DNA from 2 places in the Mesorhizobium sp. BR1-1-15 genome. Region 1 is predicted to be linked to the other one. Evidence: predicted binding sites of a transcription regulator. Region 1 holds the regulator's gene; the other holds the start of a gene.
What was found. Region 1 encodes LexA, which represses DNA repair genes until DNA is damaged. Its sites were predicted from a motif close to TGTTCNNNNTGTGTTCNG; they were not measured.

Region 1 (12,122 bases):
GGCGCGGATCCTCGATCATCTCCTTCCACTGCGCGATCCAGCCGACGGTGCGGGCGACGGCGAACAGCACGGTGAACATGGTGGTGGGGAAGCCCAGCGCCTTCAGCGTGATGCCGGAGTAGAAGTCGACATTGGGGTAGAGCTTCTTCTCGATGAAATAGGGATCGGTGAGCGCGATCTTCTCCAGTTCCATGGCGATGTCGAGCAGCGGATCGTCCTTGATGCCGAGTTCGCCCAGCACCTCATGCGCGGTCTTCTGCATGATCTTGGCGCGCGGATCGTAGTTCTTGTAGACGCGGTGGCCAAAGCCCATCAGCCGGAACGGATCGTCCTTGTCCTTGGCGCGGGCGATGAATTCCGGAATGTGATCGACATGGCCGATCTCGCCCAGCATGTTCAGCGCCGCTTCGTTGGCGCCGCCATGCGCCGGGCCCCACAGGCAGGCGATGCCGGCGGCGATGCAGGCGAACGGATTGGCGCCAGACGAGCCGGCGAGCCGCACGGTAGAGGTCGAAGCGTTCTGCTCGTGGTCGGCGTGCAGGATGAAGATGCGCTCCATGGCGCGCGCCAGGACCGGATTGATTTTGTATTCCTCGCACGGCACGGCAAAGCACATGTGTAGGAAGTTGGCGGCGAAATTCAGTTCGTTCTTCGGGTAAATGAAGGGCTGGCCGATATGGTATTTGTAGGCCATGGCCGCGATCGTCGGCATCTTGGCGATCAACCGCATCGACGCCACCATGCGCTGGTAAGGATCCGAGATGTCGGTGGAGTCGTGATAGAAGGCCGACAGCGCGCCGACCACGCCGCACATCACCGCCATCGGATGCGCGTCGCGGCGGAAGCCGGTGAAGAAGCGCGACATCTGCTCATGCACCATGGTGTGGCGCGTCACGCGGTAGTCGAAATCGTCCTTCTGCGCCTTGGTCGGCAGTTCGCCGTAGAGCAGGAGATAGCAGACTTCGAGGAAGTCGCCATGTTCGGCCAACTGGTCGATCGGATATCCGCGATGCAGGAGAATGCCGGCGTCGCCATCGATGAACGTGATCTCGGACTCGCAGCTTGCCGTCGAAGTGAAGCCGGGATCGTAGGTAAAGGCGCCGGTGGTGCTGTACAGCGTGGCGATGTCGATGACGTCAGGCCCGACCGAACCACTTCGCACCTTGAATTCGTGCGTCTTGCCGGCGAATTCCAGCTTTGCCGTGGCTTCCTGGGTCTTGCCGCCCAGTTCCCGTCTTGTCGCAGCTTCGGTCATTGCAAACTCCTTCTTGTTTCCTCATGCCGGCAAAGGCAAATTCTGCAAAGCGACACGTCGAAGTCACCGAATGCGCGTATTCGCGACCGCATTTTAGGAAGTGCGTGCCAGATTGGGCCAAGGCTCAATGTTGCACTGCGAAACGCGCCTTTCAATGCCAATCTTCTTGGGCCAGATTGCTCCTAATCGATTTGATCCGCGATGCGCGCCAGGCTCTCCTCGCGACCAAGCACGGCGAGAACGTCGAACACGCCGGGCGAGGTGCTCTTGCCGGTCAAGGCGGCGCGCAAGGGCTGGGCGACGGCGCCGAGCTTGTGGCCGCCGGCCGTCGCATAGTCCCGGATCGCGGCTTCAGTCGAGGCCGCCGTCCAGTCGCCTGAAACCGCCTCGAGGGCGTCGCGAGCGCCACGCAAAATCTTGCGCGCCTCGTCATTGAGCAGCAGGGCTGCCTTTTCGTCGATCGGCAGTGGCCGCGCGGCTAACAGGAAGGCGGCGCCGTCGACAAGTTCGACCAGCGTCTTGGCGCGCTCCTTCAGGCCCGGCAGCGCTGCCAGCAACTGCGCCCTGTTCTTGTCGTCGAGGCGTGCGGCCATCGCCGGGCCGCCCTCGAGATAGGGCAAGGTGGCAATGAAGATATCGAACAGCTCGGCATCGCCCATGCGGCGCATATGGACGCCGTTCAGCGCCTCCAGCTTGGCGAAATCGAAGCGGGCGGCGCCCTTGTTCACATCGCCGATGTCGAACCATGCGATCATGTCCTGGATCGACATGATCTCATCGTCGCCGTGGCTCCAGCCGAGCCGAGCCAGATAGTTCAGCAGCGCTTCGGGCAGGTAGCCCATGGCGCGGTAGGCCTCCACGCCCAGCGCGCCGTGCCGCTTCGACAGCTTGGCGCCGTCGGCGCCGTGGATCAGCGGTATGTGCGACATTGAAGGCACATCCCAGCCCATGGCGTTGTAGATCACGGTCTGGCGGGCGGCATTGGTCAGGTGGTCGTCGCCACGGATGATGTGGGTGACGCCCATGTCGTGGTCGTCAACGACGACGGCATGCATGTAGGTCGGATTGCCGTCCGAGCGCAGGATGATGAAGTCGTCCAGATCCTTGTTGGGAAAGCGCACGTCGCCCTGGACACGGTCATGCACCACCGTCTCGCCTTTGGTCGGCGCCTTGATGCGGATCGCGCCCTTGACGCCAGGAGGCGCCTGCGAAGGGTCGCGGTCACGCCAGCTTCCGTCATAGCGCGGCGGCAGGCCCTTGGCCCGCGCCGCGTCGCGCATTGCCTCAAGCTCGGCAGGGGTCTCGTAGCTGTAGTAAGCCTTGCCCATGCGCACCAGCTCCTCGGCCACCTCGCGATGGCGCGGCGCGCGCTCGAACTGCGAGACGGCGTCGCCGTCCCAGGTGAGGCCGAGCCAAGTCAGTCCTTCGAGAATGGCTGCTGTCGCCGCATCGGTGGAGCGCTCGCGGTCGGTGTCCTCGATGCGCAGCAGCATCGTACCGCCGGTGTGCTTGGCGTAGAGCCAGTTGAAGAGCGCCGTACGCGCGCCGCCGATGTGCAGGTAGCCGGTGGGCGAGGGGGCAAAACGGGTGACAACCTTGTCGGACATACAACTCTCGGGAAACGTCTGGAGCGGGGTGCGGATCACACGCACTTTCGCGCGTCGCGCGTTCATGTAGCATAGGGTGTCGAGGGCGCAAGGGGCAGACCCGATGGCTGGAGCGGGCAGGGGCGCGGAGGAAGGCGAGGACGTCGTTGCCGGCGTCAGCGAACGCTCTTTTTTTGCCACGCCCGCGCCCGCCTCATTGCCGCTGGCGTTGTCGCCCCTACAGCAGCCGGGCAAGTCGCCGCCGGCGGATGTTTCCACGCCGCCCGGCGTCCCCGCAGCCGGCGCGGCCGAGCGCCTGCGCCGTGAGTTCGGCCGTGCCTCGTGGCCTCGTCTGCGCAACGGCGTGGCCAGAGCGTCCGAGCTCGAACTCGATCGGGGCGTAGCCTTCCTGCTCGTGCCGGTGTTCCTGGCATGCGGATCGATTGCGTATTTTTCGTTGGCGGCGGAGCCGGGCTTTGCCAAGCCTGTCGCGGTCGCGATCCTGATGTCGCTGTGCGCGCTCGTTTCACGCTCATGGCCGAAAACGCATCTGTGCTTCATGGCGGCGCTGTTGTGCGCGCTCGGCATGCTCGCCGGCAAAGTCGAGACGTGGCGAGCGGGAACGCGGATGCTGGGCTCGGAAATCTCCACGCAAATCACCGGCCGCGTCGTTTCGGTCGACCAGATGGAGACCGGGCGCATCCGGCTGACCATCGATGTGACATCGACCGCGCGGCCGAAACTACTCTACGCGCCGGAGCGCGTTCGCCTTTCGGCACGCAAGGTGCCGGCTGAAGTGACGGCCGGTTCGCTCGTGACCGGCTATGCCAGGCTGTTGCCGCCGACCGGACCGGTGCGGCCGGACAGCTACGACTTTTCCTTCGACAGCTACTTCGCCGGCATAGGCGCCAGCGGCTTCTTTCTCGGCAACCCCAAAATCGTCTCAGCCGATGACAGGCCGCTGTGGGCCGCCCTTTCAGCCGCCATCGAGAGTGCTCGCGAAAGCATTGCCGACCATATCAGGGGCAGCATCGGCGGTGCCGAGGGCGAGATCGCCGCGGCGCTGATCGTGGGTGTGCGCGCCGGGATTCCCGACGAGATCAATGAAGCGATGCGACGCACCGGCATCTACCACATCATCTCAATTTCCGGGCTGCACATGGCGCTGGTCGCCGGCACGGTCATGGGTCTGCTGCGTGGCGGCTTCGCGCTGTTCCCGAATTTTTCCTCCCGCCGGCCGGTCAAGAAATACGCGGCCGCGGCGGCACTTTTCTCGATCGCCGCCTACCTCGTCATTTCGGGCGTCGTTGTCGCCGCCGAACGCAGCTTCATCATGCTGGCGGTGATGCTGATCGCCGTTCTGTTCGATCGGGCGGCACTCACCATGCGCAATCTGGCTATTTCGGCGATCGCCGTCATCGTGGTGTCGCCGCACGAGGTGGTAGGGCCGAGCTTCCAGATGTCGTTCGCCGCCACCGCGGCCCTGGTCGGCGCCTATGCCGGCTGGTCGGATCGCAAAGCCGACAAAGCGCGGACCCCGCCGCCGCAACGGACCTTGCCTGGCCTGCTGACGCGAAAATTGCTGCTGGCGACAGGTGGGCTGGCGATGACCTCGATTATCGCGGGAAGCGCCACGGCGCTTTTCGCCATCTGGCATTTCCAGCGCGTGTCGCCGCTCAGCCTGTTCGCCAATCTTGCCGTCATGCCGATCGTTTCTGTCGTGATGTTCCTTGCGGTTGCCAGCGCGCTGCTGATGCCGTTCGGGTTCGATGGACCATCCCTTTATCTGATGGGCAAGGGACTGGCCGCGATGATCGCCATATCAGGATGGATCTCGCAACGCTCGCCGGTCGACGCGGTCGGGTTGATTTCGCAGCAATCCGTCCTTCTGGTGGCGATCGCCCTGGTCATCGCGACGATGGCCACGACATGGCTGCGGCTGGCGGCACTTCCCTTCGCGCTCGCCGGCCTGTTGACCGTCTCGGACACGCGCACGCCGGACGTGCTGATTTCGGAGGATGCCCGCCTGGTGGCGTTGCCGATCGGCGGCGGCGAGCTCGCGATCAACCGGGCGCGCCCGAACGAATTCACCGTCGATAATTGGAAACGCGCGCTGAAGTCCGAAACCATCGTTGCGCCGGAACTGTTCGACAGCGGAGACCGACAGTTCGACATCTTCGATCCCGCGCAACTTCCGGCGGGAGCGCCTTTCTATTGCTTCACGGGCCTGTGCATGGCCCGGCATACCTCGGGGGCGATCATCGCGCAGGTGGAGGATCGCAAGGACGCCTGGAGGGCCTGCTCCTATGCGGATCTGATCGTCATCAACGACCCCGCGGGCTACGACCCCTGCCACAATCCGCTGGTTCTCGTTATCACCAAGCGGCAGCTCGCTCGTAAGGGAAGTGCCGCCGTCTTCTTCGACCGGCAATCGGCGACGGCACCGGCACGGGTCAGCTTTGCCGTCGACAGGCCATATCGGCCTTGGCACGAACAGCGAAAATTCTCACGCGAGGCAAGGGGACTGCCGCCTTACCGTAAACCCGAAAAGCCCACCGCCGACCCCGCTCAGTAGCGCCTGATCAGGCCGACCAGCTTGCCTTGCACCTTGACCCTGTCCGGTCCGAAAATACGTGTTTCATAGGCCGGATTGGCAGCCTCGAGCGCAATCGAAGCACCCTTTCGGCGGAAGCGCTTCAGCGTTGCTTCCTCCTCGTCCACCAGGGCCACGATGATCTCGCCGGGACTTGCGGTGTCGGCATTGCGGATGATGACCGTGTCGCCGTCGAAAATGCCGGCCTCGATCATCGAATCGCCCTTGACCTCCAGCGCATAGTGTTCGCCGCCCATGATCATGTCAGGCGGCACTGAAATGGAATGCGTCTGATGCTGGATGGCGTCGATCGGCACACCCGCTGCGATGCGACCCATGACCGGGATCGACACCGCTGAAACCGCATCGTCGTCATTGCCGACAGCGGGCAGACGCGAAGACGTCGCCGGCTTGATCTGCCGGCTAGGGCTGCTGCCCTGTCCGAGGCTGCCCTGGATGACGCTCGGGGAGAACTTCTTTGCCGCGTTAAGACCCGGCGCGATCGAGTCCGGCAGGCGCAGCACCTCCAGCGCGCGCGCCCGGTTGGGCAGGCGGCGAATGAAGCCGCGCTCCTCCAACGCCGTGATCAGCCGATGAATTCCCGACTTGGAGGCGAGGTCCAGCGCTTCCTTCATCTCGTCGAAGGACGGCGGAATGCCGCTTTCCTTCAGCCGTTCATGGATGAACATCAAGAGTTCATGTTGCTTGCGCGTGAGCATGGCGGCCCCCAAAGGCATTGCACGAAGGGTCTGGAACCAGAATCAGAAAACAAACCCAGAACAAACACTATCTGTTCCAGTTGTGTTCCGCAACCATTTAAAGTTTAATGAATTTGTTAAGGCGACGGAAACGAAATGCCCTCCCGCAGCCAGCATCCTGCCAGCGCGGTCCGTCGTCAATGCGCTCCCGGGCCCTTTGAAACTATTTTGGTTAATGGCCTGTGGCCCGACCGGTCTCCACTCTTGGCACAAGCCTGCAAGCTGGGTGACCGGCAGGTGCGGGGTGCGTTTGGGCGGATTAGAAACCCCTGCGGCTCGTGAACGAAACGAAACCAAAATGCCAACTTCCTGCCGGAAAACGACGAGGCACCACCACTGGTCGCGATGGGCTGCGTTCGCTCGCTCCTTGCTTCCCGTTCGCTTGACGAAACCGTATAATAATGTACGGTTTTCGAAGAGGAACACCAATGACCACGCCGAAGCAGGCCGCGCGACGCGAACGGATAGAGGAGGCCGCCTATGCGGTGCTCCGGGAAACCGGCTACAAGAGCGCCTCCCTGCTTGCTATCGCCAAGCGGGCATCGGCCTCGAACGAAACCCTCTACAACTGGTACGGCAACAAGCAGACCCTGTTTCGATCCTTGATCGAAGCCAATGCGGGAGAGGCAAGGAAGCTGCTGGAGGACGCCCTTCACCAGGCGCGCGATCCGCTCAAAACCCTGAACTTGCTCGGGCCAGTCCTGCTGACCCTCGTGACGGGCGACAAGGCGGTGGCGCTCAATCGCGCCGCGGCCGGCGACGTCAACGATACAGGCACGCTTGGCCAATCGATCGCGCAATTCGGCCGCAATACCATAATGCCGCTTGTTGGCGACCTGCTTCGAACCGCAAGTCGGGCCGGCCTGATCGCCTGTGACGATCCTGCCGAAGCCGCCGACATCTACATCAGTCTTTTGATCGGCGATCTCCAGGTTCGCCGGATCGTTGGGGTGCTCGAGGAACTGCCTCGGGCGGAAATCGAGCAAAGATCGAACCGGGCGTTCACCCTGTTCTTGCGCCTCTATGCGGCCAGCCCTTGCCCGGGCGGCAAAACAGCCGGCCCGTTTCCAGGGCGCTCTTCTCACCGAGGAACATCGCGACCATGAGCAAAATTCCCGATCTCGCAGCGATCGAGGCAATGGACACCGCGGATCCGCTGCGTGCCATGCGTGACCGCTTCACCTTGCCCCAGGGGGTGATCTATCTCGACGGCAATTCGCTGGGCGCCGCTTCGCCCGCCGTGTTCGGCGAGCTGCAGAAGGCCGCCACGCAGGAGTGGGCGCAGGATCTCATCCGCGCCTGGAACACCGCCGGCTGGTTCGACATGCCGGTCGAACTCGGCGACCAACTCGGGCGCCTGATCGGGGCCGCCGCCGGCCAGACGGTGGTCTGCGATACCACCTCGATCAACATCTACAAGGTGCTGCATGCGGCACTCGGGATGCGGCCGGACAGGTCAGTCATCGTCGCCGAGGGGGACAGCTTTCCGACCGATCTCTATATGGCCGAAGGCGTTGCCTCGACGCGGCCGGGCACGGTGCTGCGGCTCGAGGGTGTCGATGCGCCGACCATAGAAGAACTGATCGACGAGCGGGTCGCGGTCATCCTGGTCAACCACGTCAACTACAAATCCGGGCAGTTGCGCGACATGGCCGCGCTGACGCGGACGGCACATGATGCCGGCGCGCTGATCGTCTGGGATCTCTGCCATACCGCCGGCGCCTTGCCGGTCGAGCTCGACCGTTCGAACGCCGATTTCGCCGTCGGCTGCACCTACAAATATCTCAATGGAGGCCCAGGTGCCCCGGCCTTCATCTACGCGGCCGAGCGCCACCATGGCGATGTCCGCCAGCCGCTCAGCGGCTGGTGGGGCCATGCGCGGCCTTTCGCCTTCGAACAGGGTTTTGCTGCCGGCACAGGCATCCGCCGGTTTCTCTGCGGCACGCAGCCTGTGCTGTCGATGCGCGCGCTCAAAGGGGCCCTCGATGTCTGGAACGACGTCGACATGGCAGAGGTGCGCAGGAAGAGCATCGCATTGACCGATCTGTTCATCCAGCTCGTCGAGGCAAAATGCGGCGCCTACGGCCTCGAACTCGAAGGCCCGCGCGACGGCAATGAGCGCGGCAGCCAGGTGTCGTTCCTCCACCCGCATGGCTATCAGGTGATGCGGGCCTTGATCGAGCGCGGCGTGATCGGCGATTTTCGCGCGCCATCCACGATTCGCTTCGGCTTTACGCCGCTTTATGTCGGTTATGTCGATGTCTGGCAGGCTGTCGAGGTGCTGGAAGACATTTTGCGCACGGACGCGTGGCAGGAGGCGCGTTTCGCCGTCAAGGCGGCGGTGACTTAAGAGCCTGTCGCTCAGAAAAGCGCAGCGGGTTCGGGATAACGATATGCAGTCGGCAAAGCTACGTCAGAGCCGGGTGCGGACCTTCCACAGCTCCGGGAACAACTCCACCTCCAGCATCTTCTTCAGGTAGGACGCGCCCGATGTGCCGCCGGTGCCGCGCTTCATACCGATGATGCGCTCGACCGTGGTGACGTGGTTGAAGCGCCAACGGCGGAAATAATCCTCGAAATCGACCAGCTTCTCGGCGAGTTCGTAGAACATCCAGTAGCGCTGCGGGTCGCGGTAGATGATCTGCCAGGCGACAAGGACCTCTTCGTTCTCGGTCCGCGTTTCGCGCCAGTCCGTACGCCTTGCGTCGGCACCGATGTCGAAGCCGTTACGGGCGAGCAGCAGCAGCGCCTCGTCGTAGAGCGACGGTTGCGCCAGGATCGCCTCCAGTTTCTCGCTGAGGTCCGGCCGGTGCTTGTGCGGTCCGAGCATTGCGAGATTGCGGTTGCCGGCCATGAACTCGATGGCACGGTACTGCCACGACTGGAAGCCCGAGGACTGGCCAAGCGCGTCGCGGAACTCGGTGTATTCGCTGGGCGTCATCGTGCGCAGCACGTCCCAGGCATTGTTGAGCTGCTCGAAGATGCGGGCGACGCGCGAAAGCATCTTGAAGCTCGGTTCGAGACGGTCGGCGCGGATGGAGCGGATTGCGGCGCCGATTTCGTGCAGCGCGAGCTTCATCCAGAGTTCCGATGTCTGGTGCTGGATGATGAACAGCATCTCGTCATGGGCTGACGAAAGCGGCTCCTGCGCCTCGAGCACCTTTTCCAGATGCAGATAGTCGCTGTAGGACATGCGCTCCTTGAACGACATTTCCGCGCCCTCGGCGGACGGGTCGTAGGGCTTGCTCAATTGATCTTCTCCGCGCGCAGCCGGAAGCGCTGGATCTTGCCGGTCTGCGTCTTGGGCAAAGCGGCGATGAATTTTACCGAGCGCGGATATTTGTAGGGCGCGATCGTGGCCTTGACGTGATCCTGCAGACGCTTGACGGTCATTGCGTCTGGCGCCACGCCTTGCACGAGCACCACATGAGCCTCGACGATCTGGCCGCGCTCGGCATCCTCGGCGCCGACCACCGCGCATTCGGCGACATCGGCATGCGCCAGCAGCGCCGCTTCGACCTCTGGGCCGGCGATGTTGTAGCCGGCACTGACGATCATGTCGTCGGAGCGCGCTGCGAAGTGGAAAAAACCGTCCTCGTCCTGCCAGAACGTGTCGCCGGTGAGGTTCCACCCGTCGCGGACATAGTCGCTCTGCCTGGCATCGGCCATGTAGCGGCAGCCGGTCGGTCCCCGCACCGCGAGCCTGCCCGCGGTGCCGCGCGGCACTTCGCGCATTTCGTCGTCGACGACGCGCGCCTGATAGCCGCCAACGGCCTTGCCGGTGGAGGCAGGCTTCATGTCATCGAAGCGGTTGGAGATGAAAATATGCAGCATTTCCGTGGCGCCGATGCCGTCAAGGATCGGCTTTCCGGTTTTCTCAGTCCATTCCTCGAACACCGGCGCCGGCAAGGTTTCGCCGGCCGAAACGGCGACGCGCAGCGACGATAAATCGGCCCCTTCGTCCATGGCCTTGAGCATTGCGCGATAGGCGGTGGGCGCGGTGAAGGAGATCGTCGCTTTGTAGGTTTCGATGATGTGGACCATGTTGGGCGGCGTTGCCTGTTCCAGCAGCGTCGCCGCGGCGCCGAAACGCAGCGGGAAGATGGCGAGCCCGCCAAGGCCAAAGGTGAAGGCCAGGGGCGGCGAGCCGACGAAGATGTCGTCAGGCGTCACCTGCAGGATCTCGCGGGCGTAGGCGTCGGCGATGATCAGGAGGTCGCGGTGAAAATGCATCGTCGCCTTCGGCACGCCTGTCGTGCCTGAGGTGAAGCCGAGCAGGGCGACGTCGTCACGCCCGGTCTGCACCGCGGTAAACGTCACGGGCTTGTCGAGGGCGGCGCGATCGAGTTCGGCGTCGTGGTTGGCGGTGCCGTCGAAGCCGATGACCTGCTTGAGGAACGCGCTGTCCTTGGCGCAGGCGGTCATCTCGTCCATCAGCCTGGTGTCGCACAGCGCTGTGGTGATTTCGGCCTTGTCGACGATCTTGGCGAGTTCGCCGGCGCGCAGCATCGGCATCGTGTTGACCACGACGGCGCCGACCTTGGTGGCGGCCAGCCAGCAGGCCACCATTGCGGGGTTGTTGGCCGAGCGGATCAGCACCCGGTTGCCTGGCTTGACGCCGTAATTCTCGACCAGCGCATGCGCCAGCCTGTTCGTCCAGTCGGACAATTCCTTGTAGGTGCGGCGGCGGCCGTTGCCGATCAGCGCGGTGTGGTCGCCCAACCCTTTCTCGACCAGCCTGTCGGTCAGTTCGACGCCGGCATTGAGCCGTTCGGGATAGTCGAAGCCGTCGAGCAGGAAGTCCGGCCATTGATCCGGCGGCGGCAGGTTATCGCGCGTGAACGTGTCGATATGCGCTGATGGCCCAAGCATTTTCGGCTGCCCCTGTCTGCCTCACGCCCATCGCTGAACAAGGCACAGGATCGCACCAGTCGAAATTTGTTTCAAGCCTAAAATGTTTTGCCCCCGGAGCATTGACGTTGCCGCTGTCGATCGCCATTGCTATCGGCTGAAACGATGCCGTCCGGGGGAGGGTGCCGATGCTCGAACATCGCATTGCCGATTGGGACAATGCCTACGCCAACGGCGCCAACATCGCCGGCAGCGATCGCTGGCCGGCCGCATGGGTCGAACCGGCGCAGGCATTTCGCGATGCGCTTGCGGCAAAGGGCAGGGCTCAGCTCGACATCGCCTATGGCGACAGGCCGCGCAACCGGCTCGATCTCTTCCTTCCCGCCGCCAAGCCCAAAGGGCTCGTCGTGTTCATCCATGGCGGCTACTGGCTGGAGTCCGACAAGGATACCTGGTCGCATCTCGCCAAGGGCTCGGTTGACGGCGGCTTTGCCGTGGCGATGCCGTCCTATACGCTCTGCCCCGACATACGCATCGCCGGCATCTCCCATGAGATTGGCGCGGCGATCGGCAAGGCGGCGGCGATGGTCGGGGGACCGCTTATGCTGACCGGGCATTCGGCCGGCGGCCATCTCGCCAGCCGCATGGCGACGACATCAACGCCCCTGGCAGCCGGCGTGGCAAGGCGCGTACGTCACGTCGTTTCGATTTCAGGCCTGCATGACCTGCGTCCGCTCATGCGCACCGGCATGAACGCGGCGCTGAAAATCGATGAAGCCGAGGCGCTGACGGAAAGCCCGGCGCTGCTGCGGCCTATGGATGGTGCGCGCATCACGTGCTGGGCCGGAGGCGGCGAGCGGTCCGAGTTCTTGCGCCAGAACGCCTTGCTGGCCAATATCTGGACAGGGCTTGGTGCCATCACGAGCGCGGTGGTCGAGCCGGATCGACATCATTACGACATTGTCGAAGGCCTGGCCGATCCGGCGCATCCGCTGACACGAGTTTTGCTAGCGGAGTCAACGATCTGATTTGGCGCTAGAATCAGCTGGTTATACGGGGAATATTCACCTCAGCATGAG
Region 2 (12,122 bases), on a different contig from region 1:
CGCGCCTGGCGTCGCCGCCATTTCAGTGACGAGGGCTTGCAGCTCCGAGCGCACCGGAATGAGCGCCGCGTTCTTCGGTGCGGCGTGTGAATGCAGCGCGCGGGCCGCGGACAGGGCTGAAAGCAGTTGTCCGATGGTGCGCCGGACCGGATGGGCGCGCGGCGCGAAGCTCGGGGCCTCCAGCCTGGCGTAGGCGCGCATCTCGGCGAGCGTCTGGGTGTCGGCGACCAGCTTCCGGTGCAGGCCGGAAAGCATTGCCGTGTCGCCGCCGGAAAAGGCGCCGCCGGCATAGGTGGCAAGGTCGAGAATGCTGCGCTTCAGCCGCGAGATGATGGCCTCGCTGGCTAATTTGGGCAGGATCAGCCGACTGGTCAGGCCGGCGCAGACAATGCCGAGTACGATCTCGGCACAGCGCGCGACCGCGAGGTCGACGACGAGATGCGGCTGGCCAAACGCCGGCAAGCCGATGATCATCGCGGTATAGCCGGCCAGCGCCGCCCCGTAGGCTTCCGGGTTACGCAGCAGCGACGAGACGAAGGTGCAGAGGCCGATCCATAGGGCAAGCACCGTCACCAGCACCCAGGGATTCGTGCCGAAGACAGTGGTGATGGCAATTGCGGCAACACCGCCCGCCAGCGTGCCGAGCAACCGATAAAAGCCTTTCGCCAACACCATGCCGGCGACCGGCTGGGCAACGATGAACACCGTCATCATCGCCCATTGCGGGTGATCGAGCTTGAGGGCGTAGGCGGCCATAAGCGCGATCAGGCCGGCCGAGACCGTGCGCAAGGCGAAAATCCAGTCCGACCGGGTCGGCTGTGTCAGCCCGGCAAGACCCGCTTCGAAATAGCCTTTCAGCCGTTGCCAGCTCACACGCGCGTCTCCGCAAGCCTTGATCGACCGGCCTGCGCTCAGATATCCAGCACTTCCGTTTCCGCGAATTCGGCGCGTTCCTGGATGAATCGGAAACGAGCCTCCGGCTTGGTGCCCATCAGCGCATCGACCGCGTCCTTGGTGGCGGCCTCGGCATCGATCACATCGACCCGGAGCAGCGTACGCTTCCTCGGGTCCATTGTGGTCTCCTTGAGCTGCGCGGCCATCATTTCGCCCAGGCCCTTGAAGCGACCGATCTCGACCTTGCCGCGCCCGGTGAACTCGGTGCGCAGCAATTCGTCCTTGTGCGCGTCGTCACGCGCATAGGCGACCTTGCCGCCCTGCCGGATCGAATAGAGCGGCGGCACCGCCAGGTAGAGATGTCCGCCGCGAACCAGGTTCGGCATCTCCTGGTAGAAGAAGGTGATCAGCAGCGAGGCGATGTGAGCGCCGTCGACGTCGGCGTCGGTCATGATGATGACGCGGTCGTAGCGAAGATCCTCGTCGCGGTATTTCGACCGCGTGCCGCAACCAAGCGCCTGGATCAGATCGGAAATCTGCTGGTTGGCGGCCAGCTTGTCGTTGCCGGCGCTGGCGACGTTGAGAATCTTGCCGCGCAGCGGCAGCACCGCCTGGCTGGCGCGGTCACGAGCCTGCTTGGCCGAGCCGCCGGCCGAATCGCCTTCGACGATGAAGAGTTCGGCGCCGGCGGCCGCATTCTGCGTGCAATCGGCAAGCTTGCCCGGCAGGCGCAGCTTGCGCACCGCACTCTTGCGCGATACTTCCTTTTCCTGGCGGCGTCGTACCCGCTCGTCGGCGCGTGCGATAACCCATTCGAGCAGCTTCGACGCTTCCTGCGGATTGTCGGCCAGCCAATGGTCGAAAGGGTCGCGAATCGCCGTCTCGACGATACGGATCGCCTCGATCGTCGCCAGCCTGTCCTTGGTCTGGCCGACGAATTCAGGCTCGCGGATGAACACCGACAGCATGCCCGCCGCCGAGATCATGACATCCTCCGACGTGACGATCGAGGCGCGCTTGTTGCCGACGAGGTCGGCATAGGCGCGCAGGCCGCGCGTCAAGACGTTGCGGAAGCCGGCCTCGTGGGTGCCACCTTCGCCGGTCGGGATGGTGTTGCAGTAGGAGTTGATGAAGCCGTCGCCGCCGAACCAGGTCACTGCCCATTCCAGCGAGCCATGGCCGCCTTGCCTGTCGCTCTTGCCGGCGAAGATTTCGCGCGTCACCTGGAATTCGTCGCCAAGCGACGCTTTCAGATAGTCCTTGAGGCCGCCGGGAAAATGGAATTCGGCCTTGGCCGGAGTGGTGTCCTTTTCCTTGATCAGGGAGGGATCGCAGGTCCAGCGGATTTCGACGCCGCCGAACAGATAGGCTTTCGAGCGCGTCATGCGGTAGAGCCGCGCCGGTTCGAACGCGGCGCCCTTGCCGAAGATCTGCTCGTCGGGGTGGAAACGGGTCCTGGTGCCGCGCCGGTTGTGAACTTCGCCAAGATGCTCGAGGCCGCTGACCGGAATGCCGCGCGAGAAGCGCTGCCGGTAAAGTTGCCGTCCGCGCGCGACTTCGACTTCGAGATGATCCGACAGCGCATTGACCACGGAGACGCCGACGCCGTGCAGGCCGCCCGAGGTTTCATAGACCTTGCTATCGAACTTACCGCCCGAATGCAGCGTCGTCATGATCACTTCGAGCGCCGGCTTCTTGAACTTCGGATGCGGATCGACGGGAATGCCGCGGCCATTGTCGGTGACGGTGAGAAAGCCGTCAGCCGAAAGCTCGACATCGATGAATGTGGCATGGCCGGCAACCGCCTCGTCCATCGAGTTGTCGATGACCTCGGCGAACAGATGGTGCATGGCCTTGTCGTCGGTGCCGCCAATATACATGCCCGGACGGCGCCGCACCGGCTCCAGGCCTTCGAGTACCTCGATATCGGCGGCGCTGTAGCCCTCTGAGCCGTCACGAGACGCCGCCGGACGCTTGGCTGCCGCCTGCACCAGCGGATCGGCCGGACGCGCCGGTGTGCGAACCGGTTGCGGCTGCTTCTCCAGATTGCCGAAAAGATCGTTGTTGTCGTCCATGCCTGCCATAGAGCCCAAGCTGCGAATCACCCGCCGATACTGCCACGCTTTTCAGCGCCAAGCGACGGAGGTTCCTGTTACGTTCGGGGATTAACCCCCTCTTATCCTAAAACCATTCGATAACCAAGCCGGCGGAAATCAGGCGGATAGCCAGCGAGAAGATTCCTGATTCTTTAACAATGCCGCCTAGCGTGAGCCAACATAACAAGAAACTACGGGCATCAGGGGTTTGGGCGTGAGGGGCAAGGCCATAACGATGATCGGCATCGCCGCCGTTTTCGGCGCGATCTCGATCTTTGCCGCGGATTTCTGGGTCAAGCGCCAGGCCAGGGCCGACGCCGAGGAGAAAACCGCGTCGATCGCGGCGCCCGCCGCGCCGACGGTCGAATTCAAGACCATCGTGGTGGCGAATGCACCGTTGCGGTACGGCATGGATCTCGACCGCGCGAAACTCAGCGAAATTCCGTGGCCGCAGGATTCGCTGCCGCAGGGCGCCTTCGCCACCATCGATGGACTGCTCGGGGACGGCAACCGCGTGGTGCTGTCGCCGATCGAGGTCAACGAACCGGTGCTGCTTACAAAGCTGTCCGGCCCGAATGGCCGCGCCACGCTCTCCAACATGCTGACGCCCGGCATGCGGGCCGTCACCATCCGCACCGACGAGATCGCGGGCGTCGGCGGCTTCGTCACGCCGGGCGACCGGGTCGATGTCGTGCTGACGCGCGATGCCGGCGAAATCCAGGAAGTGGCCAAGAATGCGCAAGGCGCCGCCGGTTCGACCATCACCTCAGAGATCGTCGTTGCCGACGCGAAGGTACTGAGCGTCGGGCAGGGCGCCGACGAGCGCCAAACGACGCCGCAGGTGGCCAATTCCATAACCATCGAGGTGACCACCGAAGGCGCGCAGAAAGTGGCGCTGGCCCGCACTGTCGGCACGCTGTCGCTGTCGCTTCGCTCCGCCAGCGAGGGCGGCGAGGGCAAGGACGGTGTCACCACCATCTCCTCCTTTGGCGGATCGGTGGCGGGCAAGGCGCAGGCCGCGGCCGGCTCGCTGTTCGACGCCATGGCAAAGGAGCCTGAGAAGCCGAAATTCAAGACGGTCATCGTGACGCGTGGAACGACGGCCGAGGAATATCAGGTTCCTGCGCGGGACCAGAAATAGGAATATCAGGTTCCTGAGTGGAACCAGAGCAGGACCGGTGGGGACCGGACGGGACGGGAACAATGTTCAGGCAACTTCAATATCGAACGACAGGCCGGTTGCACGTCGCGCAGGCGATGGCGATGGCGGTGACGATGGCGGCGGCCGGCATCTTCGCCGGCCCGGCCAGGGCGGACAACGACATCGTCTATGTCTCGGCGACCAAGAACGCCTCGATCAAGGTCGCCAAGGGCAAGCCAAAGACGATCATGACGAGCGCGGCCTTCTACCAGATCGTCATCGGCGATCCGGAGATCGCCAACGTCAACCCGTTGACCGACAAATCCTTCTATGTGCTGGGCAACAATCTCGGCACCACTGGCATTGCGCTGTTCGACGAGAACAAGCAGCTCGTCGGCACCGTAGACATCGAAGTGACGCTCGATACCGACCAGTTGGCCGACACCATCCGCGCCAGCGTGCCGGACGCCAAGATCAAGGTCGGCTCCGCCAATGGGCGTGTCGTGCTGTCGGGCGAGGCGGATGACGCGGTCGCCGCCGAAAAGGCCAACAAGATCGCCACCCGCTTCTCCGGCAATGAGGAGGTGATCAATTCGGTCAACATCTCGTCCTCGCAGCAGGTCCAGCTCAATGTCCGCTTCGTCGAGATCAACCGTCAGGCCGGACAGGACCTCGGCGCCAAATACAGCGCCAATTTCGCTTATGGCATGGGCGGACGCGACGTGACGATTGCTCCCGGCACCATTGAGCCGGCGGGGACCGGCGAGATCATCGGCAAGCTGTTGTCGAATGGCGTTTCCATCGACATCGCCATCAAGGCACTGGAAGAGCGCGGCCTGGCTCGTCGGCTGGCCGAGCCGAACCTGATCGCCCGGTCCGGCGAGACCGCGAGCTTCCTGGCCGGCGGCGAGTTTCCGATCCCGGTTTCCGAAGACAACGGCAAGATTTCCGTCAGCTACAAGAAGTACGGCGTCAGCCTGGATTTCACGCCCACGGTTCTGAAGGACGGGCTGGTCAGCCTCGACATCGCGCCGGAAGTCTCCTCGATCGACGCGTCGGCTTCCTACAATATCGGCAGCATCTCGGTGCCCGGCTTCATCGTGCGCCGCGCCAGGACGTCGGTCGACCTGAAGAACGGCCAGAGCTTCATGATCGCGGGGCTGCTGCAGTCGCAGAACGACATCACCACCTCGCGCATACCGGGCCTCGGCAAGATGCCTGTGCTCGGGGCCCTGTTCTCGTCGAAATCCTACCAGCGGCGTGAGACGGACCTGGTGATCATCGTCACGCCTTACCTGGTCAAGCCGGTGGATCCGTCGAAGAAAATGGCCGAGCCGACCGATGGCACGCAGCCTGCCAGCAATGTCGACTATTTCCTCAACAACACCGAGGAGGTGAGGGCGTCGGACACCAATCGCGCGCTGGCGCTGGCTGACGGCAGCGCCGCGCGTGCCGCTCCCGCCACCAAAGTCGGGCATTTCCTCGACCTGCCGAAGGACTGAAGCCATGCGTCTGGTCTTGAGCTCGAGCGTCGCCTTGCTGCTTGCCGGCTTCACCGCCGGATGCACGAGTGACGACTATGTGCGCAGCGAAGGCGTGACGAGCGGCGCCGGGGAGGCCCAGGCCGCCAACACCGTCATGCAGATGGTCGATCCCTGGAAATACGGCGTCCAGAACACCAGGCTTCTCGTGCCTGCCCAGCGCGGCAGCACGGAACCCGCCACCGCCGAGCAGGCGGCCAGCGCCAAGGCATCGCAAGCCAGCGCCGACAATTGATCCGAGATCACAGGCTGACAAGTAATGGCAAACGGCATCAAGACCAGGAAAATCCTGCTCATATCGACGGACAGAACCTTCGCGCAGGACACGCGGACGGCGTTTGCCGCCTCGGAGATCATCCAGCTCTCGACGGTGGAAAAGAACATCACCGAACTTCGCGGCGAGGTCCAGGAGGCCGATCTCGGCGCGATCATCGTCGATATGGACGCAGCGAAGCTTGAGGAGATCGATGCGCTGCAACGCGTCATGCGTCGGCTGGAAGGCAAGGCGCCGGTCGTGGTCGTCACCCAGGAATTCAACGCCGCCGCCGCGCGCATCCTCGTGCAGCTCAAGGTCGCGGATTTCCTGGTCAAGCCGATCACCACGGCCGATCTCGTACGTTCGGTGGTGCGTGCGCTGCAAGGGCCGGGGCGTGAGGAAAACACCGAGTCGCAGATCTATACCTTCATGCCCGCGGCAGGCGGCGTCGGCACCACGACGCTGGCTTTGCAGACCGCGTTCCAGCTGCATCATTCAGTGACGCGCGGCGCCTCGACCTGCGTGGTGGACCTCAATTTCCAGCAGGGCGCCTGCGCCGAATATCTCGACCTGGAGCCGCGTTTCGACATCACCGAAATCGAGAACCAGCCGGAGCGTCTCGACAGGCAATTGCTCGACGTGATGCTGTCCAAGCATGCCAGCGGGCTTTGTGTTCTGGCCGCACCGACGCAGCCGGCGGAGATGCGCTCGTTCAAGACCGACGTCGTGGTGCGGATGCTGGACCTCGTCTCGGCCTATTTCGACAATGTCGTCATCGACATGCCGCGCACCTGGTTTCCGTGGACGGAGACGGTGCTGCTCGGCTCCAACAAGCTCTACATCGTCGCCGAAATGACGGTACCGTGCCTGCGCCACACGCAACGCCTGATCCAGGCGGTCTACGAGACCGCCGGCAAGGAAGTGAAGCCGAACGTCATCGTCAACCGTTTCGAGCAGAAGATGTTTGACAGCGGCATCAAGCAGGCGGACGTCCAGGAAATCCTCGGCGAGCATTTCGTCGGCGGCATCGCCAACAATTACCGGCTGGTGCGCGAGGCCGTCGATCGCGGCGTGCCGCTGCACGAGATCGATGCCAATGCCAACGTCGTCAACGACCTGAAGAGGATCATCCTTCCGGAGGAAGTGGCGGCGGCGCCGGGCAAATCGAAATCGCTGTTCGGCTTCGGCAAGAGCCTTTTGAAGAGGAAGGCCGGATGAGCAGCCGCTTTTCCACCTTGCAGAACCGCGATGCGCGTCCGCAGCGCTCCGCCGAGCCGACGGCGGTTGCGCACCACGCGGTCGTCATCCCGACGAGCCGGAAGGTCTTGCCGGCGAAAATCGAAGCCGTGCCGGGCAAGAGCGCCAACAAGGTGCTCGATGCGCGCGTGCGTATCCACCGGTTGCTGCTCGAGGAGATCAATCTTGTCGCGCTGGAGCGGCTGCCCAGGGACGAGATGCGCCGGCAGGTGCATGATTTCGTGTCGGAAAAGACGCGCGAAGAGCGGATGGCGATCAACACCGTCGAACTCGATGCCCTGGTCGACGACATCGTCGACGAGATGGTCGGGCTCGGCCCGCTCGAGCCGCTGCTCAAGGACCCCGACATCAATGATATCCTGATCAACGGCCATCAGAACTGCTTCGTCGAAAAGAAGGGCAAGCTGCAGCAGGTCCACATTCCGTTCAAGGATGAGGCGCATCTGCTTAGAATCATAAACAAAATCGTTGCCGCGGTCGGCCGCCGCGTCGACGAATCGCAGCCGATGGTCGACGCCCGCATGCTGGACGGCTCGCGTTTCAACGCCGCCATCCGTCCGGTGGCGGTCGACGGGCCGCTGGTGTCGATCCGCAAATTTTCCAAGAACAAGCTCGGCCTGCACCGGCTGGTCGAATTCGGCGCCATCACCCAGAACATGGCCGAAGTGCTTGCTGCGGCAGTACATGCCCGCAAGACAACGATCATTTCTGGCGGCACCGGCACCGGCAAGACGACCATGCTCAACGCGCTGTCGGCCTTCATTCCCGAGGACGAGCGGCTGATCACCATTGAGGACGCGGCGGAGCTTCAGTTGCAGCAGCCGCATGTCGCGCGCATGGAAACCCGGCCGGCCAACATCGAAGGCCATGGCGAGCTCAAGCAGCGCGATCTCGTCAAGAACGCGCTGCGCATGCGGCCCGATCGCGTCATCCTCGGCGAATGCCGCGGCGAGGAGGCCTTCGATATGCTTCAGGCCATGAACACCGGCCACGAAGGATCGATGGCCACCATTCACGCCAACACGCCGCGCGATGCCATTTCGCGGCTCGAGCAGATGCTGGGCATGACCGGCATGCCGATGACGGTGCAATCGATCCGCAGCCAGATCGCCAGCGCCATCGACATCATCGTCCAGTTGACCCGGCTCTCCGACGGCAAGCGCAAGGTGACGAGCGTCGCCGAGGTGACGGGCATGGAAGGCGACGTCATCCAGATGCAGGAGATCTTCCGCTTCGTGCGCACCGGCATGGACGCCGACGGCACGATCCTCGGCCATTTCGAAGCGACCGGGATCCGGCCGCGCTTCCTGGAGGACCTGCGCGCCATGGGCATCGAGTTTCCCGGGCGCTATTTCGAACCCGGCCGGCCGCAGGAGTAACCAGGTGTTGGATGGGTTCAGCGCGATCTATGTCGTCTATGCCGGGGCTGCATTGACCGGCATCATGATCGCCGAGGCCGTTTACCTGCTCTATGCCGGCCGCAGCGACAGGCGCACCGCCATCAACCGGCGCATGAAGCTGCAGGAAAACAGGATCAGCCAGGAACAGGTGCTGATCCAATTGCGCAAGGAGCGCGGTCTCGATGCGGGCACGTCGCTGTTCTCGCCTGACCGTTTTCGCGCCCTGCGCGCCCAGTCGGGCATGATCATGCCGCTGTCGAAGTTCCTGATGATCACTTCGGGGATGGCGCTGGCTGCGGCCCTTGCCGCCATCTGGTATGGCTTGCCGCTGCTGATGGGCGCCATTCTGTTTGTCGTGGTGGTGCCGGTGCTGCCGGTGATGGCGATGCGCTCCATGCGCAAGCGCAGGCTGAAGCGGTTCGGCATGCAGTTGCCGGAAGCGCTGGAACTGATTACGCGCGGCCTCAAGGCCGGCCATCCGGTACCGGTGGCCATCGCCATGGTGTCGCGCGAAATGCCCGACCCGATCGGCACCGAGTTCGGCGTGATTGCCGATGAGGTGACCTTTGGTTCGGATCTGGTTTCGGCGCTGAATTCGCTGTTCGACAGGGTCGGCCATGAGGATCTGCCGCTGTTCGTCACCGCCGTGTCGATCCAGACGAGTTCTGGCGGCAATCTGCGCGAAATCCTCGACGGACTGTCGACGACGATCCGCGAACGCGGCAAGCTGCGCCGCAAGGTGCGCGCCATTTCAACCGAAGGCCGTCTGTCGGCCTATATCCTGACGGCCGTGCCGGCGCTGCTGTTCACGACCATCATGGCATTCATGCCTGGATATTACAGCGACGTCTGGGGCGTGCCGAAGACATGGTACATGGTTGGTGGCTCGGTCACCTGGCTGATGCTGGGCAATCTGATCATGTTCAAAATGTCGAACTTCAAATTCTGACATGCAGAAGGTCGTTGAATTCCTCGCCTCGCTCGCGCCGACCTCGCTGATGCCGGTGGCTGTCCTGCTGCTGGCCGTGGGCGCTGCCGCTTTTGCCTGGCCGATGGTGGTGGCAAAGGGCGATCGCAACGAAGTCAGGCGGAGGCTCAAGGTCGACGACGGTCCGGTGGCCGCCAGGCCGGAACCGGTCCAGAAGAAGAATACCGGCGTCGTTCGCGAGAAGGCGGTGAAGAAGGCGCAGGAATTCTACGCCAAGAGCGATCCTGAAAATGTCGCCCGCCTGCGTTTGAAACTCATCCAGGCGGGCTACATGGAGGCGCGCGCCGTCGGCATGTTCTTCCTCATCCGTTTCACGGCGATGGTGGGCATCGCGCTCGCCGTCTTCGTGCTCAACCGCTGGATGGCCAGCCCCGACGCCACGATGACCAGCCGCTGGGCCTTCGTCGTGCTGTCGGGCGTGGCCGGCTATTTCCTGCCAGGGCTGGTGCTGACCCAGAAGATACGGGAAAAGATGCGCGAATACCGCAACGGCTTCCCCGATTTCATGGACCTGATGATCGTCTGTTCGGATGCCGGCATGAGCATGGAAGCGGGCGTCGAGCGCGTCTCGAAGGAACTCGCAAAGACCTACCCGTCGCTCAGCCAGAACCTGCAGCTCGTGTCGCTGGAGCTGCGGGCCGGGCGCAGCCTCGACGATGCACTGAAGGCGCTCGCCGATCGCCTGAGCCTGGACGAGGTGCGCTCCTTCGCCACGCTGCTGCAACAGTCCAAGGAGCTTGGCACCAGCCTGTCGGGGGCGCTGCGCGTCTTTTCCGACGAGATGCGCCACAAGCGCATGTCGCTGGCCGAGGAAAAGGCGCATGCCTTGCCGGCCAAGATGTCGGTGCCGGTCGTGGTTTGCATCCTGCCGGTGGTGCTGATGATCGCGGTCATTCCGATCATCGTCAAAATGACCGGCCACTAGGATTTGCTGATATTCAGTGAAGCCGGCGATCTGCAAAGTCCGCAAATGAATGAGAAGTCCATGCGAATGCTGTTGCGCGCTTTTGTCCTCGGCCTTGCCGCGGCCAGTCTGTCGCCCGTCTGGGCTGCAGCCGATTGCGGCGATGCCGCTGCCCTGGTGCAGCAGGCTTATCCCAAGGCCCGCAAGAGCGCTGACGGTGCCTCGTTCACGCTCGAACCCCACACCAGCATCGCCCTGACGTCCGCATTTGGCGACCCGCCGGGGCTGGTCTGCAAGATCTGGCCCGCCCATGAGGCCCTGCTGTTGGTCGCGGTGCCGCTGATGGACAGTTCGCAACCCAGCGACTACGCGCATGCCGGCGATATCGAGCTTCTGGTCATCGACAGGAAAAGCCGGCAGGTGCGCCAGCGTCTGCTGCAGCCCGGGCTGATGAATGATGATGCCATCGCCATCCGCAAGTTCGAACTCGATACCGGCCGGTATGCGCTGGCGCCCGATGTCTCCGCCTTCGGCCTGCGCATCGAAATGGCGAACAATTCGCTGCCTAACCCTTTCAGTGAAACCGACCTGCGGCTCTATGCCGAGGACGGCGATGCCCTGCGGATGGTGCTCGATGGCCTGGTCGTGGCCGGCAATGGCGGCGAGGGCGATACCAATTGCGCCGGATCCTTCCATATCAGTCAGGTGAGCCTGGCGATGAGCCCGGCCAAACATCATGGCTACCACGACATCGCGGTGGTCGAACGGATGGATACCGACAATCCGTTGCCCGACAGCAATGGCGAGTGCCAGCCCCACCCCGGCAAGTCCGTGAGCCAAACCTACCGGCTGCGCTATGACGGCAGCCGGTATACGGTTCCGGCGGGACTCAAGGCCCTGGAACCGTGAGAACGCCGCTGGCCGTGATCGAGGCGTTGCGGCCTGGTGGTTAATAGCTGGTGTACCCAGGGCCTAATTTTGGCGGCGTTTCGGCACCTAAGTTTAATTGCTCTGGAATAGTGTGTTTCCTGAAGAACGACCCGGCAAAAAACCGGGCGATGGGGCAGGGGCATGCGTCACAGCAATTTAACGGCAATGGCCGCGATGGCGGCCGTCTTGATGATGTCTGGTTGTACGACGAGTGGCGTCGACACCACCAAAACCACCGCCATTCAACCGGCCGCGAAGGACGTCGGCACATCCGATCTGGCGGAAGGCAAGGCGCAGTTTCGCGACGCGAATTACGGCCTTGCCGAACAGCGTTTCCGCAAGGCCGTCGAGTTGAAGGCCGACAATGCGGAAGCCTGGATGGGGCTCGCCGCTTCCTATGACGAACTCGGCCGTTTCGACTTCGCCGATCGTGCCTACGACCAGTTGCTCAAGATCGCCGGGCGCAAGCCGCAGATCGTCAACAATATGGGCTATTCGCAATTGCTGCGCGGCAACAGGAAAAAGGCAAGGGCGCTGCTGCTCGAAGCCAAGGCCGGCATGGCCGACCCCACGGTCGTCGATGCCAATCTTGCCCTCCTGAACAAGGGCTGACGGCTGTCTGGTGGCCATGATGTCGCGAGGACGATTTTGGGACACTCGGCGTCGACGCTTTGTAAACCCTATCCGAAGGTCTCAGCCGAAAGATCAGTTGAAA

Region 2: the regulator LexA is predicted to act here: its motif matches at 3,039-3,056, upstream of parE (DNA topoisomerase IV subunit B).

Annotation. Positions count from the first base shown of each region.
Region 1 is NZ_JAIUIF010000006.1:170,634-182,755, forward strand. Features, by position in the region: gene gltA (citrate synthase) at 1-1,255, opposite strand, end outside; gene gltX (glutamate--tRNA ligase) at 1,438-2,862, opposite strand; gene LB541_RS13455 (ComEC/Rec2 family competence protein) at 2,966-5,416, shown strand; gene lexA (transcriptional repressor LexA) at 5,410-6,153, opposite strand; gene LB541_RS13465 (TetR/AcrR family transcriptional regulator) at 6,621-7,298, shown strand; gene kynU (kynureninase) at 7,295-8,542, shown strand; gene kynA (tryptophan 2,3-dioxygenase) at 8,606-9,442, opposite strand; gene LB541_RS13480 (AMP-binding protein) at 9,439-11,064, opposite strand; gene LB541_RS13485 (alpha/beta hydrolase) at 11,232-12,071, shown strand; gene glp (gephyrin-like molybdotransferase Glp) at 12,108-12,122, opposite strand, start outside.
Region 2 is NZ_JAIUIF010000008.1:35,969-48,090, reverse strand. Features, by position in the region: gene LB541_RS15620 (FUSC family protein) at 1-873, opposite strand, end outside; gene parE (DNA topoisomerase IV subunit B) at 912-2,969, opposite strand; gene cpaB (Flp pilus assembly protein CpaB) at 3,205-4,131, shown strand; gene LB541_RS15605 (type II and III secretion system protein family protein) at 4,194-5,633, shown strand; gene LB541_RS15600 (hypothetical protein) at 5,638-5,907, shown strand; gene LB541_RS15595 (CpaE family protein) at 5,932-7,146, shown strand; gene LB541_RS15590 (CpaF family protein) at 7,143-8,564, shown strand; gene LB541_RS15585 (type II secretion system F family protein) at 8,569-9,534, shown strand; gene LB541_RS15580 (type II secretion system F family protein) at 9,536-10,498, shown strand; gene LB541_RS15575 (hypothetical protein) at 10,559-11,386, shown strand; gene LB541_RS15570 (hypothetical protein) at 11,549-12,019, shown strand.